DNA from 2 places in the Cellulomonas jepli genome. Region 2 is predicted to be linked to the other one. Evidence: predicted binding sites of a transcription regulator. Region 2 holds the regulator's gene; the other holds the start of a gene.

Region 1 (10,840 bases), on a different contig from region 2:
GCGTCGAGCACCTCGGCCTCCGTCCCGGGGGCCGCCGCGAGCAGCGTCCCGTCGAGCCGCTCGAGCCCGCGGCTCGCGAGCGGGGCGATCGCGGAGACGCGCGTGGTGCCGGCGACGACGCCCTTGCGCAGGCGCAGGAACGTGATCCCGGCCTCCTCCTCGGCCTCGAGGCCGACGAGCAGCACGCTCGGCGCCTTCTCGAGGTCCGCGAAGGTCACCGGCATGCCCTGCCCGGCGACGGCCGAGGCGAGGAACGCCTCCTCCTCCGCGGAGTGCGGGCGGGCGCGCAGGTCGACGTCGTTGGTGCCGAGCGTCACGCGCGCGAACTTGGCCCAGGCGTAGGCGTCCTCGAGCGTCACGCGGCCGCCCGGCAGCACCCCGACGCCACGCGGGGCGTCGGTCGCGGCGGGTCCCGCGAGCGCCGCCTGCAGGCCCGCCGCCGCGACGTCGAGCGCCTCGGCCCAGCTCGCCGGGCGCAGCTCGCCGGTCTCCTCGTCCCGCACGAGCGGGGTCGTCAGCCGGTCCGGCGCCGACTGCCACGTGAACGCGAAGCGGTCCTTGTCGGTGATCCACTCCTCGTTGACCGCGGGGTCCTCGCCCGCGAGGCGGCGCAGCACGACGCCCCGGCGGTGGTCGACGCGGATCGCCGAGCCGCACGAGTCGTGCTCGGAGATCCCGGGGGTCGACACGAGGTCGAACGGGCGCGAGCGGAACCGGTACGTCGCGCTCGTGAGCGCCCCGACCGGGCAGATCTGGATCGTGTTGCCCGAGAAGTAGGACGCGAACGGCCGCCCCGACTCGTCCTCGAGCGCGGTGCCGACCGGGCCCTCGCCCGCGAAGCCGAGCACCCCGGTGTCGAAGCGCCCGATCTGCTGCATCGCGCCGCGCTTCTGCAGGTCGATGAAGGCGTCGCCCGCGATCTCCTTGGAGAACCGGGTGCAGCGCTGGCACAGGATGCAGCGCTCGCGGTCGAGCAGGACCTGCGTCGAGATCGCGATCGGCTTGGGGAACGTGCGCTTGATGTCGACGAAGCGCGAGGTGGCCCGGCCGTTGCTCATCGCCTGGTTCTGCAGCGGGCACTCGCCGCCCTTGTCGCACACCGGGCAGTCGAGCGGGTGGTTGATGAGCAGGAGCTCCATGACGCCGTGCTGCGCCTTGTCGGCCTCGGCCGAGGTGAGCTGCGTCTTGACCTGCATGCCGGGCGTCGCCTCGAGCGTGCACGACGCCTGGGGCTTGGGCATCTTCGCGAGCGCGCCGTCGCGCCCGGGAGCCCAGACCTCGACGAGGCACTGGCGGCAGGCACCGGCCGGGGCCAGGAGCGGGTGGTCGCAGAACCGCGGGATCTGGATGCCGATCTGCTCGGCGGCGCGGATCACGAGCGTGCCCTTGGGGACCGCGACCTCGACGTCGTCGATCGTGAAGGTCACCGCGTCGGGACCCTTCGGCGCCTGGGCGTCGTTGCCCGGCGACGACGGCCCGGCGCTCGGCGAACCGGGCGTGGCGGGCTTGCCTGTCGTGATGGTCATGCGTGGACCCCCGCGAGCTGCCCCGCGCCGCGGCGCGGGGTGTAGGTGAACAGCGCGCTGCGCTCGGGCGGGAACAGGACGTCGGCGGGCGTGTGCGTGCCCGCCTCGAACTCCTCCCGGAAGTACTGGATGGCCGACGTGATCGGGCTCGTCGCACCGTCGCCGAGCGCGCAGAACGAGCGCCCGAGGATGTTGTCGCACAGGTCGAGCAGCAGGTCGATGTCCTCGCTCGTGCCCTGCCCGGCCTCGAGGCGCTGGAGCACCTGGGCGAGCCAGAACGTGCCCTCGCGGCACGGCGTGCACTTGCCGCACGACTCGTGCTTGTAGAACTCGGTCCACCGCGTCACGGCCCGGACCACCGACGTCGTCTCGTCGAAGATCTGCAGCGCGCGCGTCCCGAGCATCGACCCGGCCTTCTGCACCGACTCGTAGTCGAGCGGGATGTCGAGGTGCTCCGCGGTGAAGATCGGGGTCGACGAGCCGCCGGGCGTCCAGAACTTGAGCTCGTGGCCCTCGCGGACCCCGCCCGCCATGTCGAGGAGCTCGCGCAGCGTGATGCCGAGCGGCGCCTCGTACTGCCCGGGCCGGGTCACGTGGCCCGAGAGCGAGAACAGCCCGTGCCCCGCCGACTTCTCGGTGCCCATGCTCGTGAACCAGCCGGCGCCGCCGCGCAGGATCCCGGGCACCGACGCGATGGTCTCGACGTTGTTCACGACGGTCGGACGCGCGTACAGGCCGGCGACCGCGGGGAACGGGGGCTTGAGGCGCGGCTGGCCGCGCAGGCCCTCGAGCGAGTCGAGCAGCGCCGTCTCCTCGCCGCAGATGTACGCGCCCGCACCGGCGTGCACCGTGACGTCGAGGTCGTAGCCCGAGCCGAGCACGTCCTTGCCGAGGTAGCCCGCGGCGTACGCCTCCTCGACCGCGCGCAGCAGGCGGCGGTACACGTGCAGGACCTCGCCGCGCACGTAGATGAAGGCGTGGTTGCAGCCGATCGCGTACGACGTGATCGCGACGCCCTCGATCAGGTGCTGCGGGCTCGCGAGCATGAGCGGGATGTCCTTGCAGGTCCCCGGCTCGGACTCGTCGGCATTGACGACGAGGTAGCGCGGGCCGCCGTCGGGCGGGGGCAGGAAGCCCCACTTCATGCCCGACGGGAACCCGGCGCCGCCGCGCCCGCGCAGGCCCGAGTCCTTGACGGTCGCCACGACCGTCGCGGGGTCCTGCCGCAGGGCGGCGCGCAGGCCCTCATAGCCACCGTGCGCGAGGTACGTCTGCAGGGTCCACGAGCGGTCCGCGTCCCAGATGTCGCTCAGGACGGGCGCGAGGGTGGTCGGCTCGCTCATCAGGACTCCTTGGCCTGCTCGGACTGCTGCTTCTTCTCCTGCGCGGCCGTGGAGGTGTCCGCGGGACCCTCCGGGGTGCGCTGGGCGCTCGACTGCTCGGCGCCGACCTCCGGGGTGCCCGCGGCCTTCGCGGCCTCGGGCGCCGTGCGCGTCGCCGGTGCGCCCGCGGCGGTCCGGGTGCGCGGCGTCGTGCCCGCCGGGCGCTCCGCACCTGCCTTGGGCTCGGGCTCGGTGGTGCCCGGCGTGGCCTCGGGCTGCTTGCCGTCGGTGCCGTCGGCGGCCGCACCGCTCTCCCCCGGGAACGCGGGCGCCGTCCAGCCCCGCTCGCGGGCCAGGCGCGTGCCGCGCACGGTCGCCTCACCCGCGCCCACGCCCTCGTCGGCCCGGCCGTCCGGGAACCCCGCGAGCACGCGCGACATCGCCTTGAACGAGCAGACGCTCGCCGCGCCGCGGGTCGGGGCGACCGGCTCGCCGGCACGCAGCCGGTCGACGGTCTCGACCGCGGTCGCCGGCGTCTGGTTGTCGAAGAACTCCCAGTTGACCATCACGACCGGCGCGTAGTCGCACGCCGCGTTGCACTCGATGCGCTCGAGCGTGACCTTGCCGTCCGGGGTCGTCTCGTCGTGCCCGACCTCGAGGTGCTCGGAGAGCTCCGCCCAGATCGCGTCGCCGCCCATGACGGCGCAGAGCGTGTTGGTGCAGACCCCGACCGTGTACTCGCCGTTGGGCCGGCGCTTGTACTGCGAGTAGAACGTCGCGACCGCGGAGACCTCGGCGGTCGTGAGCGAGAGCATCTGACCGCAGAACGCGATGCCCGCGGGAGAGACGTAGCCGTCCTCGCTCTGCACGAGGTGCAGCATCGGCAGCAGCGCCGAGCGTGCCTGCGGGTAGCGGGCGACGATCTGCTCGGCGTCGGCGGCCAGGCGGGCGAACGTCGCCTCGTCGTACGCCGCGTGCCGGTGCGGCGCACGGGCGCCGGCGCTCACGTCGGCGTGCGTGCTGTTCTCGACGGACATCAGCGGTCCACCCCTCCCAGGACGGGGTCGAGCGAGGCCACCGCGACGACGACGTCGGCGACCTGGCCGCCCTCGCACATGAGCGAGACGGCCTGCAGGTTGGTGAACGAGGGGTCCCGGAAGTGCGCGCGGTACGGCTTCGTGCCGCCGTCCGAGACCAGGTGCACGCCGAGCTCGCCGCGGGGCTGCTCGACGGTCTGGAAGACCTGCCCGGCCGGGACCCGGAAGCCCTCGGTCACGAGCTTGAAGTGGTGAATCAGGGCCTCCATCGAGGTGCCCATGATCTCCCGGATGTGGTCGAGCGAGTTGCCCATGCCGTCCGAGCCGATCGCGAGCTGCGCGGGCCAGGCGACCTTCTTGTCGGCGACCATGACGGGCCCCGGGCCGATCGCCTGGAGACGGTCGAGCGTCTGCTCGACGATCCGCATGGACTGGTAGCACTCCTCCATGCGCAGGACCACGCGCGACCAGGAGTCGGCCTCCGTCGACGTCGGGACCTCGAAGTCGTAGGTCTCGTAGCCGCAGTACGGGGTCGCCTTGCGCACGTCGTACGGCAGGCCGGCGGAGCGGAGCACCGGGCCGGTCACGCCGAGCGCCATGCAGCCCGCGAGGTTGAGGTACCCGACGCCCTTGAGGCGCGCCTGCAGGATCGGGTTGGCCAGCATGAGGTCCTCGAGCTGGCGGAAGTAGTGCCGCATCGTCACGAGCGACTCGCGGATCGTGTCGAGCGCCCCCGGCGGGATGTCCTGCGCGACGCCGCCCGGGCGGATGTACGCGTGGTTCATCCGCAGGCCCGTGATCAGCTCGAAGATCTTGAGGACCTCCTCGCGCGCCGTGAAGCCGACCGTCATGATCGTCGTCGCGCCGAGCTCGTTGCCGCCGGTCGCGAGGCACACGAGGTGCGACGAGATCCGGTTCAGCTCCATCATCAGCACCCGGATCACGGTCGCCCGCTCCGGGACGTCGTCGGTGATGCCGAGCAGCTTCTCGACGGCCAGGCAGTACGCGGCCTCCTGGAACAGCGGGGCCACGTAGTCCATGCGCGTGCAGAACGTGGGGCCCTGGGACCAGGTCCGGAACTCCATGTTCTTCTCGATGCCGGTGTGCAGGTAGCCGATGCCGGCCCGCGCCTCGGTGATCGTCTCGCCGTCGATCTCGAGCATGAGCCGGAGCACGCCGTGCGTCGACGGGTGCTGCGGACCCATGTTGACGACGATGCGCTCCTCGCCGAGGCGTGCGGCCTCCTCGGCGATGTCGGACCAGTCGCCGCCGTTCGCCTCGAACGACGGGATGCCCGTCGTGTCGTCGTCGACGACGTTGCCCGTGGCGCGGGGCTGGGAAGGGGTGTGGGTGGACATCAGCTGTACGACCTCCGCTGGTCCGGGGGCGGCACGGTCGCGCCCTTGTACTCGACCGGGATCCCGCCGAGGGGGTAGTCCTTGCGCTGCGGGTGGCCGGGCCAGTCGTCCGGCATCTCGATGCGTGCAAGCGCGGGGTGACCGTCGAAGACGATCCCGAAGAAGTCCCACGTCTCGCGCTCGTGCCAGTCGTGCGTCGGGTAGACCGACACCGTCGACGGGATGTGCGGGTCCGTGTCGGCGACCGCGACCTCGAGGCGGATCCGGCGGCTGTGGGTGATCGACACGAGGTGGTAGACCGCGTGCAGCTCGCGGCCCGTCTCGTGCGGGTAGTGCACGCCCGAGACCCCGAGGCTCAGCTCGAAGCGCAGGTCCTGGTCGTCCCGCAGCGCCTGGGCCACCTCGGGGAGGTGCGCGCGCGCGACGTGCAGCGTGAGCTCGTCGCGGTCCACGACCACGTACTCGACGGCGTTGGTGAAGCCGGTACCGGACTCGTCGAGGATCTCGGTGAGGACGTCGACGACCTCGTCGAACCAGCCGCCGTACGGCCGCTCGCTCGGCCCCGGGAGCGCGACGGGCAGCACGAGACCGCCGAAGCCCGACGTGTCGCCCGTGCCCTTGACGCCGAACATGCCCTGGCGGACGTCGACGACCTCGAGGGTCGCGCGGTCGGGCGGCAGCGGGTGCTGGGCGACCTTCTCGATCGCGTCGCCGAGCTTGCCCGGGTCGCCGGCAGTGCCTGCGGGGGTCGCGTCGCTCATGCCAGCAGCCCCTTCATGTGCGACGTCGGCGTCGCCTCGAGCGCGGCGGCCTCGGCGGCGGCCGCGGCCTCGCGACGGTTCACGCCGAGCGGCGCGGCCTGGATCTGGTCGTGCAGGGCGAGGATCGCGTTGATCAGCATCTCCGGGCGCGGCGGGCAGCCGGGCAGGTAGATGTCGACCGGCACGACGTGGTCGACGCCCTGGACGATCGCGTAGTTGTTGAACATCCCGCCCGACGACGCGCACACGCCCATCGACAGGACCCACTTGGGCTCGGGCATCTGGTCGTAGACCTGGCGCACGACCGGCGCCATCTTCTGGCTCACGCGGCCCGCGACGATCATGAGGTCGGCCTGGCGCGGCGACGCGCGGAAGACCTCCATGCCGAAGCGGGAGATGTCGTAGCGCGGGGTCCCGGTCGCCATCATCTCGATCGCGCAGCACGCGAGACCGAACGTGACGGGCCAGAGCGACCCCTTGCGGAAGTACCCGACGAGGTTCTCGACCGTCGTCAGCAGGAATCCGGACGGTGCCTCTTCGATGCCCATGTCAGCTCACCCTCAGTCCCACTCGAACCCGCCGCGGCGCCACTCGTACACGAACGGCACCGTGATCAGGACGAGGAATCCCATCATCGCGACGAGCCCGAAGGTCGCGAGCTCCGTGAAGTTGACCGCCCAGGGGTAGAGGAACACCACCTCGATGTCGAAGATGATGAACGTCATGGCCACCAGGTAGTACTTGATCGGGAACCGCCCGCCGCCGATCGCGTGCGGGGTCGGCTCGATGCCGCACTCGTACGCTTCGAGCTTGGCGCGGTTGTAGCGCTTGGGGCCCAGGATCACGCTGGCCCCGACTCCGCCGAGCGCGAGCACGGCGGCGATGCCCATCATCACGAGCAGCGGCGCGTACGGGTTGTTCATCGGTGTGCCCTCCCGGTGGGCGGCATCGTCGTGGTCGTGACGGTCGGGCTGGCGGGGGCGGTCATGCGGCCGGCGCCAGTCGCGTGAGGCCCGAGATGACGCGGTCGACCATGTCGCCGCCGCGCGGCTCGTAGCAGTCCGCGAGCAGCTTGAGCGTGAACCGCATGAGCAGCGGGCGCGGGAGCCCGTAGCGCGTGCAGAGCCGCATGACCTGCGGGTTCTCGATGAGCCGGACGAAGACGCGGCCCAGCGTGTAGTAGCCGCCGAGCTCGTCCTTCATGCGGGTCTGGTACGTCGCGAGCGCGCGCTCCCGGCCCGCGGCGGACCCGCGCGCGGCGGCCTGCACCGCGGCGTCGGCGGCGATCCGCCCGGCCTGGAGCCCGTACGCGATGCCCTCGCCGTTGTACGGGCTGACCATGCCCGCGGAGTCGCCGACGAGCATGAGCCCGTTGCCGTAGAGCGGCCCGCGGTTGAAGCCCATCGGCAGCGCCGCGCCGCGCACGGGGGCGAGCTGGTTCTCGGGCGTGAACTCCCACTCCTCGGGGGCGTTCGCCATCCACTTCGCGAACAGGTCCTTGTAGTCGACCTTCGTCGCGGCGGCCGTCGAGGCGACGCTGCCGAGGCCGACGTTCGCGGTGCCGTCGCCGAGCGAGAAGATCCAGCCGTAGCCGGGCATGAGGTTCGAGCGCCCCGGGGCGCCGTCCCACAGCTCGAGGTGGCTCTCCATCCACGGGTCGTCGTGGCGGGGGGTGCGGAAGTAGGTGCGGACCGCGACCCCCATCGGGCGGTCCATGCGCTTCTCGAGGCCGAGCGACGTCGCGAGCCGGGCGGAGACGCCGTCGGCGGCGATGACGAGGGGCGCGCGGTAGGTGACCTCCTCGCCCGCGCGGCGCCCGGCGTCGTCGACCGGGCGCGCGGTCACGCCGACGACCCGGCCGGTGCGCTCGTCGAGCACGGGACCCGTGACGTTGGTGCGCTCGAGCAGCTTGGCGCCGGCCGCACGCGCGTGGTCGGCGAGCAGGTGGTCGAGGCTCATGCGGCTGCGCGCGAGCCCGTACGACGGGTAGCTCGACAGCTCGGGCCACGGCAGCTCGAGGCGGTGCCCGCCGCCGACGACGCGCAGGCCCTGGTTGCGGATCCAGCCCTGGTCCTCGCGCAGCGAGACGCCCATCGCGGCGAGCTCGGCGACCGCGCGCGGGGTCAGGCCGTCGCCGCAGATCTTGTCCCGGGGGAACGCCGCCTTCTCGAGCAGGAGCACCGACAGACCCGCGGACGCGCAGTAGTACGCGGCGCTGGACCCGGCGGGTCCAGCACCCACGACGATGACGTCAGCGTCATCGTGCCCTGCGTTCATGACGGTCTCGCCTCACTTGTGAAGACGTTCACACACGACTTCCAGCGAGTGTAACCGCGGTCACAGAGCGTGTCTTGGAAGGGTTGCCTCACCTCCCGGCGCACCGCTCCTGCACGCCCCGCACACGGCTCGTGCACGACCTCCGCACGCGCTCGGCAGGCACCCGTGGGCCCCGCCGCGAGCGCTCGGAGAGCCGTCAGGGACGCGTCGCGCGGTGCAGGGCGACGACCCCGCCGGTGAGGTTGCGGTAGGCGACGCCGTCCCAGCCGGCCCGGCGCAGCGTGCGGCCGAGCTCCCGCTGGTCCGGCCACGCGCGGATCGACTCCGCGAGGTACACGTACGCGTCGGGCTCCTTCGACACCGCCCGGGCGACCGGCGGCAGCGCGCGCATGAGGTACTCGGTGTAGACCGTGCGGAAGGGCTTGAGCGTCGGCGTCGAGAACTCGCACACCACGAGCCGCCCGCCCGGGCGCGTCACGCGCAGCATCTCCGCGAGCGCGCCCTCGGTGTCCACGACGTTGCGCAGCCCGAACGAGATCGTCACGGCGTCGAACGACGCGTCCGCGAACGGCAGCTGCGTCGCGTTGCCCGCCACGAAGCCGAGGTCGGGGCGCCGGCGCTTGCCGACCGACAGCATCCCGAACGACAGGTCGCACGGGACGACGCGCACGCCCGCGTCCGCGAGCGGCTCGCTCGACGTGCCGGTGCCCGCCGCGAGGTCCAGGACCGTCTCCCCCGGCTGGGCCGCGAGCGCCGCGAGGGTCGCCCGGCGCCAGGCGCGGTCCTGCCCGAGCGAGATCACGTCGTTCGTCAGGTCGTAGCGGCGCGCGACGGCGTCGAACATCGTCGCGACGTCGCGGGGGTCCTTGTCGAGGCTGGCGCGGGGCATGTGGCCATCGTCTCAGGAGATCCACATGCTGCGGACCGTACCCTGAAGGCGATGACCAGCAGCCTGCCCGACGCCGTCCCGCACCCGCTCGTCGTGCGCACGGTCCCCCTCGACGGGCTCGAGGAGCTCGGCCGCGCACGCCGCGGCGGGGCGGCCGGCGACGCCGCCCGGAGCCGGTACACGACCCCGGACCCGCGCGACCTCGTCGACCTGCTGCCCGCGGACGCCCCGCTCGCCTGGGTGCGCCGGGGCGACGGGCTCGTCGCCTGGGGCGAGGCGCTGCGGTTCGAGGTCGGCGGCGCGGCGCGGTTCACCGACGCCGAGGCGGCCTGGCGCGACGTCCTCGCGCACGCGATCGTGCGCGACGAGGTCGGGCTCCCCGGCACGGGCCCGGTCGCGTTCGGCTCCTTCGCGTTCGACGACGACTCCCCCGCGGGCGGCGTCGTCGTCGTCCCGCGCGTGATCGTCGGACGCCGGGGCGGACGGGCGTGGCTCACGACGATCGAGTCCGGCGGGCGGCTTCGCCCGGCGCCGTCGCTCGACGAGCTCGTCGGCGACCTCGAGCCCGCGCCCTCCCCCGGGAGGGTCGAGTACGGCGACGGCGCGGTGCCCGCCGAGCCGTGGAAGGACGTCGTCGCGCGCGCCGTCGCGGCGATCCGTGCGGGCGAGGTCGACAAGGCCGTGCTCGCCCGCGACGTCTGCGCGCGCACCGAGCACCCGATCGACGCGCGCTGGCCCCTCGGGCGGCTCGCCGAGCGGTACCCGTCGTGCTGGACGTTCTCGGTCGACGGCATGATCGGCGCGACCCCCGAGCTGCTCGTGCGCTCCGAGAAGGGGCTCGTGACGTCGCGCGTGCTGGCCGGCACGATCCGCCGGACCGGCGACGACGCCGCCGACCTCGGGCGCGCCGCGATCCTCGCGCACTCGTCGAAGGACCTCGAGGAGCACGAGTACGCGGTCGCGTCCGTCGGGCACGCGCTCGAGCCGTTCTGCTCGTCGATCAACGTGCCCGACGTGCCGTTCGTGCTGCACCTGCCCAACGTGCTGCACCTCGCGAGCGACGTGACCGGGGTCCTCGTCGGCGGCGCGGAGCCGTCCACCGAGCACCCCACGAGCCTCGCGCTCGCCGCGGCGCTGCACCCGACCGCCGCGGTGTGCGGCACGCCCACGTCCGCGGCGCGCGAGCTCATCGCGCGGATCGAGGGCATGGACCGTGCGCGCTACGCCGGCCCGGTCGGCTGGTTCGGCGGTGACGGCGACGGCGAGTGGGGCATCGCGCTGCGCTCCGCCGCGCTGGACCCGGACGACCCGCACCGCATCCGGCTGTTCGCGGGCTGCGGCATCGTCGCCGCGTCCGACCCGGCCGCCGAGCTCGCGGAGTCGGAGGCGAAGCTCGTGCCGATGCGCGACGCGCTCGCGTCGACCGGGGCACCGACGGACTGAGCCACCCGCAGCCGCCCTGCGGGAACGACGGACGGCCGGCGCCCGAGGGCACCGGCCGTCCGCGTGGGGCGGGACCAGCAGGGGTCCGGTCCTGCCCCGGTCCGGGCGCGCAGGGGGGACGGCGCGCCCGGGGCTCCGTCAGCCGTTCCCCTGCCCGCCGCCCTGGCCCTGCTGCTGCTGCTGCTGGAACCACTCCCAGAGCTGCTCGGGCGTCATGTCCTCGCTGT
Region 2 (5,579 bases):
GGGCTCGCGGCCTGACCGGCGCCGCCACCGTCAGCCGTCGGCCGTCCCGGTCGCGACCTCGCCCCGCAGCACGCGCTCGAGCACGAAGTCGTCCTCGAGCCGGTCACCGACGAGGAACCGCTTGGTCCCGACGACCTCGAACCCGGCCCGCCGGTAGAAGGCCTGCGCACGCAGGTTCTGCTGGTTGACGCCGAGCCACACGCCCGCCGCCCCGGTGCGCCGTGCGGCGTCGAGCGTCGCCGCCATGAGCAGCGTCGCGACACCCTGCCCGTGGTGCCCCGGCAGCACGTAGCACTTCGAGAGCTCGACGGTCGGGTGCAGGCGGACCGCCGCGCGCACGTCCGCGTCGGCGGGCTCGCCCTCGACGAGCATCGTGTAGCCGACGGGCTGGGGGACCGCGTCGTCGTGCGCGACGAGCAGGGTCCGTGCCGGGTCCGCGAGGTACTCCGCGAACCGCTCGGGCGACAGCACCTGCGCGATGAACGCCTGCTGGGACTCGCGCGACGACCCCGGCGGGCACGCGAGCGGGAACGTGATCGCGGCCAGGGCGGCGAGGGCGTCGGCGTCGCCCGGCACAGCGCGGCGCACGCGCGCGCTCACGGGCGCACCGCCCGCCGGATGGCCCGGAACACCAGCCCCCCGACCCACGCGAGCCCGGCGAGGCTCGCCGCGTTGACGCCACGCCGTGCCGCGCGCCGGCGGCCGCGGAACTCCCGGATCGGCCAGCCGACCTCGCGGGCGTGCCGGCGCAGGCGTCCGTCCGGGTTGATCGCGCACGGGAAGCCGACCTCGGACAGGATCGGCACGTCGTTGGTCGAGTCGCCGTACGCGTACGACTGCGTGAGGTCGAGCCCGTCCCGCTCCGCGAGCGCCCGCACCGCGCTGGCCTTGGCCTCGCCGTGCAGCAGGTCGCCGACGAGGTAGCCCGTGTAGAACCCGTCCTTGTGCTCCGCGATCGTGCCGAGCGCGCCGGTGACGCCGAGCCGGCGGGCGATGAGCTCGCCGACCTCGACCGGGGTGGCGGTGACGAGCCACACCTCGTGACCTGCGGCGATGTGCTCGTCGAGGAGCTTCTGGGTGCCGGGGTAGATCCGCAGGCACAGCACCTCGTCGTACACGTCCTCCGCGATGGCGGTGACCTCGGCGACCGAGTGCCCGGTCATGATCGACAGCGCGCGCGAGCGAACCTCGTCGATCTGGCCGAGGTTCTCCCCGAAGAGCTGGTAGCGGGACTGGTGCAGCCCGAACGACAGCAGGTCCCGCTTGCGGAAGAACCCGCGGCGGTACAGGCCCACGGCGAGGTGGAAGGCGCTCGCGCCGCGGATGATCGTGTTGTCGACGTCGAAGAACGCGCCGACCCGGGGCCGGGCCTCGGTGGCCACCGCCTCGGCACCCGCGTCCGGGGTCGCGGCGTGCGCGCGCCCGGCGGCTCGGGGTGGGGCGTCGGGCGCCGCCACGATGTGCGGGACGACGGCCGCACCGGCGGCGGCGACCTCGTCGGGCGTTGTCGGCTCGGGCACCCCGTCACTGTAACGAGCCGTCCTAGGCTGGGGAGGTGCATCCCGCCGACCCGTCCCCGCCCCCCGTCGCACCGGCGCGCGTCGTGCTCTACGGCCGCGCGGGCTGCCACCTGTGCGACGAGGCGCGCGAGCTCGTGCGCACCGTGTGCGCGGAGTCGGGCGCGAGGTGGCGCGAGGTCGACGTCGACGAGCCGGGTGCGCCGCTGCTGGCGAACGGCGAGGCGGTGCTCGACGCCTACGGCGAGCTCGTGCCGGTCGTCGAGGTCGACGGGGTCCGCCAGGGCTACTGGCGCATCGACGGCGCCCGGGTCCGGCAGGCCCTCGCTGCGGGACCCCCGACGTCCTAACCTGACCCGAGGACCATCCTGGGAGGTCAGTCATGGGCGCCCCACCGCCCGGCCGCACCGACGCACCGCTGCGCGACGCCGCGCCGCTGGTGCGCCCGGCCGCGCGCACCGTGCCGCCCTCGACCGTCGCGCGGCTCCCCGGGTACCTGCGTGCGCTCGCGGAGGTCGAGGCCCAGGGGGTGCGGACGGCGTCGTCGGACGCGCTCGCGGACGTCGCGGGCGTGAGCCCCGCGCAGCTGCGCAAGGACCTGTCGTTCCTCGGGTCGCACGGCACGCGTGGGGTCGGCTACGACGTCGCGCACCTGCGCGGGCAGATCGGCGTCGTGCTCGGGCTGACGCGGCAGCGCCCGGTCGTCATCGTCGGGCTCGGGAACATGGGGCACGCGCTCGCGAACTACCCGGGCTTCACCGAGCGGGGGTTCGTGGTCGTGGGGCTCGTCGACGCGGACCCGCGCGTCGCCGGGACCCAGGTCGCGGGCCTGCGCGTCGAGCCCGCCGAGCGCCTCGCGGACGTCGTGCGCGAGGGCGGCGCGACGATGGCCGTCATCACCGTCCCGGCCGGGGCGGCGCAGGACGTGTGCGACCGGCTCGTCGCGGCTGGCGTGCGGGGGATCCTCAACTTCGCGCCGCGCGCGCTGCAGGTGCCCGACGGCGTGGACGTGCGCTCGGTCGACCTCGGCTCGGAGCTGCAGATCCTGGCGTTCCACGACCAGGCGCGGTCGATGTCCTGAGCCGGCCTGTGCCGGCCTCGGCCGGTCGCGCGTGCGTCGCGCGGGGCGGCCGTGCGGGCGGTGCCCGCTGCGGTGCCCGGGTCGTCGCGGGGCGGACAGACCTCGGGCGCGACGACCGGGGGGACGGTCGCCGCGCCCGAGGAGGCTGCGGTGCGCACGCGCGGTGCGCGCCGGCCCGGGGGCCGGGGGAGGTGCGTCAGGCGGGCGTCACGCCTGCTTGATGATCGACGCGTCGATCGTGATGACGACCTTGTCGCTGACGAGCACGCCGCCGGCCTCGAGGGCCGCGTTCCAGGTCAGCCCGAAGTCCTTGCGCGAGATCGTCGTCGTGGCCTCGAAGCCGGCACGCGTGTTGCCGAACGGGTCGACCGCGGTGCCGCTGAACTCGGTCGCGAGCTCGACCTCACGGGTCACGCCGTGGATCGTCAGGTCGCCGACGATGACGTGGTCGGAGCCGGCGGGGCGCACGGAGGTCGACGCGAAGCTCCACTCGCCGAACTGCTCGACGTCGAAGAAGTCGGCCGTCTTGAGGTGGCCGTCGCGGCCGGCGTCGCCGGTGCTGATGCTGGACGGGTCGAGCGTCGCGGTGACGGACGTGGACGCGAGGTCCTCGCCGACGACGACGGTGCCCGAGGTGATCGCGACGGTGCCGCGGACCTTGGAGATGCCGGCGTGGCGGACGGTGAAGGCGGCCTCGCTGTGCGACGCGTCGACCGCCCAGGTGCCCGTGGCGAGCTCGGACGGGACCGCGGTGGAGGTGGTGCTCATGGTGATCTCCTCGGGAAGTCGTTACTTGAACCGTCAAGGAACTGTTAGTTGAGATTTCTACTACACTGAGCGACGTCGCGCAACCCCCTAGCGTGGTTCGCGGACACCCCGCTCGCAGCCCGTCCACCCGCGCCGCCCCCGCGCCCGCCCCGCAGCCCGACCCCCGGAGACCCCATGACCAGCACCGACACCCGGACCGAGAAGCACACGGACGTCCGCTGGCTCTCGCCCGAGCAGCAGACGCACTGGCGCGCGTTCCGCGACGGCACGGCGCTGCTCCTCGACGTCCTCGGCCGCGAGCTCGATGACGACAGCGGGCTCTCGCTCGGCGAGTACGAGGTCCTCGTGCGGCTCTCCGAGGCGCCGGGCCGCACGCTGCGGATGTCCGAGCTCGCCGGGGAGCTCGCGCACTCGCGCAGCCGCCTCACGCACACCATCCGGCGCATGGAGAGCGACGGCCTCGTCGCCCGCACGCCGTGCGCGGAGGACGCCCGGGGCGTCAACTGCACGATGACCGAGGCCGGCTGGCAGCGGATCGTCGACGCCGCGCCCGGTCACGTGGAGGCCGTGCGCGCCAACCTGGTCGACGTCCTGACCCCCGCGCAGCTCGCGGCGCTGGGCGAGGCGATGGGCGTCGTCATCGAGCACCTGCGCACCGCGGCCCGCCCGCGGTCGTCCGCCGGCGGGTCCGGGGGCCGGGCCCGCCGCTGACCCGGCGTCCGGCGGCGGGTTCCCGCTCCGGACGTCGCCCATCTCACGCCGCCGTCGGACCCAGCACACAGCCACGTTTGCGACACTGGGACCATGGTCGCCACCACCCTGCACCTCCTGCGTCACGGCGAGGTCCACAACCCCACGGGCGTGCTCTACGGCCGCCTGCCGGGCTACCACCTCTCCGAGCGCGGGCACGCGATGGCGGCGCTCGTCGCCGAGCACCTCGCGGGCGGGCGCGGCGCGGAGCGAGCGGACGTCACGGTCGTCATCGCCTCGCCGCTGCAGCGCGCGCAGGAGACCGCCGGCCCCGTCGCGGCCGCGTTCGGCGTCGACGTGCGCACCGACGAGAACCTGCTCGAGGCCGAGAACCAGTTCCAGGGGATGACGTTCGGGGTCGGCGACGGGTCGCTGCGCCACCCCCAGCACTGGCCGCTGCTGCGCAACCCGTTCCGCCCGTCCTGGGGTGAGCCGTACGAGGCGCAGGTCGCGCGCATGCGCGCCGCGCTCGACGCCGCGCGGGAGGCCGCCCGCGGGCACCAGGCCGTGCTCGTGAGCCACCAGCTGCCCATCTGGGTCACCCGCCTCGCGTTCGAGAACCGGCGGCTCTGGCACGACCCGCGCCGGCGACAGTGCTCGCTGGCCTCGCTCACGTCGCTGCACTACGAGGACGACCGCTTCACCGGCCTGACCTACAGCGAGCCCGCCGCCGAGCTGCTGCCCGGCGCGGCGCGGGTGGCCGGCGCGTGACCTCGCGGGCTGCCGGCCGGGCCGGACGCGGAGCGCGGGCCGCCGCGGGCGCCGCCGGGCTCGTGCTCGCCCTCGGGCTGCTCGGGGCGTGCACGCCGGAGGACACCAACGCGCCCGACGACGTCGTCGGGCAGGGGTACGAGTCGGGTGACGGCTCCCAGAAGGTGTGGGCCGCGGGCGACCGGTCCGAGCCCGTCGAGCTCGGGGGGACCGACTTCGCGGGCGAGGCGCAGGACGTCGCGGCGTGGCGCGGGGACGTCGTCGTCCTCAACACCTGGTACGCCGCGTGCCCGCCGTGCCGCGCCGAGGCGCCCGACCTCGTGGACGTCGCGACCGAGTACGCCGACCAGGGCGTCCACCTGCTCGGCATCAACGGGACCGACGACGCGGGCGCCGCCGAGGCGTTCCAGCGCACGTTCGAGGTGCCCTACCCGAGCATCGCCGACACCGACGGCGCCGCGATCGCCGCGCTCCAGGGCACCGTGCCGGTCCAGGCCGTGCCCACGACCGTCGTGCTCGACCGCGAGGGCCGCGTCGCCGCCCGCATCCTCGGCATCGCCGAGGGCTCCACGCTGCGCGCGCTGCTCGACGACGTGCTCGCCGAGCAGCCGGGCGCGACGACGTGACCGGCGCGGCGCCGGGCCTGCTCGGGGCCGCGCACGGCGTGCTCGCCACCGGCGGAGCCGCCGCGGGCATCGGCGACGCCTTCCAGACCACGGCCTTCTCGGGGTCCCTGCTGCTCGCGGTGCCGG

What was found. The regulator Rex, encoded in region 2, represses fermentation and respiration genes when NADH is low (regulators of the CRP and FNR family bind a similar motif). The targets are predictions, from matches to a motif close to CTTGTGAANNNNTTCACAAG.
Region 1: a site for Rex is predicted at 8,297-8,316, ahead of AB6N24_RS16115 (geranylgeranyl reductase family protein). Genes of this name have one in related genera too.

What each region holds. Positions count from the first base shown of each region.
Region 1 is NZ_JBFTER010000074.1:11,610-22,449, forward strand. Features, by position in the region: gene AB6N24_RS16080 (NADH-quinone oxidoreductase subunit G) at 1-1,526, opposite strand, end outside; gene nuoF (NADH-quinone oxidoreductase subunit NuoF) at 1,523-2,869, opposite strand; gene nuoE (NADH-quinone oxidoreductase subunit NuoE) at 2,869-3,885, opposite strand; gene AB6N24_RS16095 (NADH-quinone oxidoreductase subunit D) at 3,885-5,243, opposite strand; gene AB6N24_RS16100 (NADH-quinone oxidoreductase subunit C) at 5,243-6,004, opposite strand; gene AB6N24_RS16105 (NuoB/complex I 20 kDa subunit family protein) at 6,001-6,552, opposite strand; gene AB6N24_RS16110 (NADH-quinone oxidoreductase subunit A) at 6,565-6,927, opposite strand; gene AB6N24_RS16115 (geranylgeranyl reductase family protein) at 6,989-8,281, opposite strand; gene AB6N24_RS16120 (demethylmenaquinone methyltransferase) at 8,478-9,170, opposite strand; gene AB6N24_RS16125 (isochorismate synthase) at 9,222-10,613, shown strand; partial or broken gene AB6N24_RS16130 (S1C family serine protease) at 10,752-10,840, opposite strand, start outside.
Region 2 is NZ_JBFTER010000164.1:358-5,936, forward strand. Features, by position in the region: partial or broken gene AB6N24_RS22365 (hypothetical protein) at 1-15, shown strand, start outside; gene AB6N24_RS22370 (GNAT family N-acetyltransferase) at 31-600, opposite strand; gene AB6N24_RS22375 (HAD family hydrolase) at 597-1,382, opposite strand; gene AB6N24_RS22380 (glutaredoxin family protein) at 1,556-1,867, shown strand; gene AB6N24_RS22385 (redox-sensing transcriptional repressor Rex) at 1,900-2,598, shown strand; gene AB6N24_RS22390 (YceI family protein) at 2,806-3,366, opposite strand; gene AB6N24_RS22395 (MarR family winged helix-turn-helix transcriptional regulator) at 3,541-4,077, shown strand; gene AB6N24_RS22400 (histidine phosphatase family protein) at 4,171-4,827, shown strand; gene AB6N24_RS22405 (TlpA family protein disulfide reductase) at 4,824-5,453, shown strand; partial or broken gene AB6N24_RS22410 (cytochrome c biogenesis protein CcdA) at 5,522-5,579, shown strand, end outside.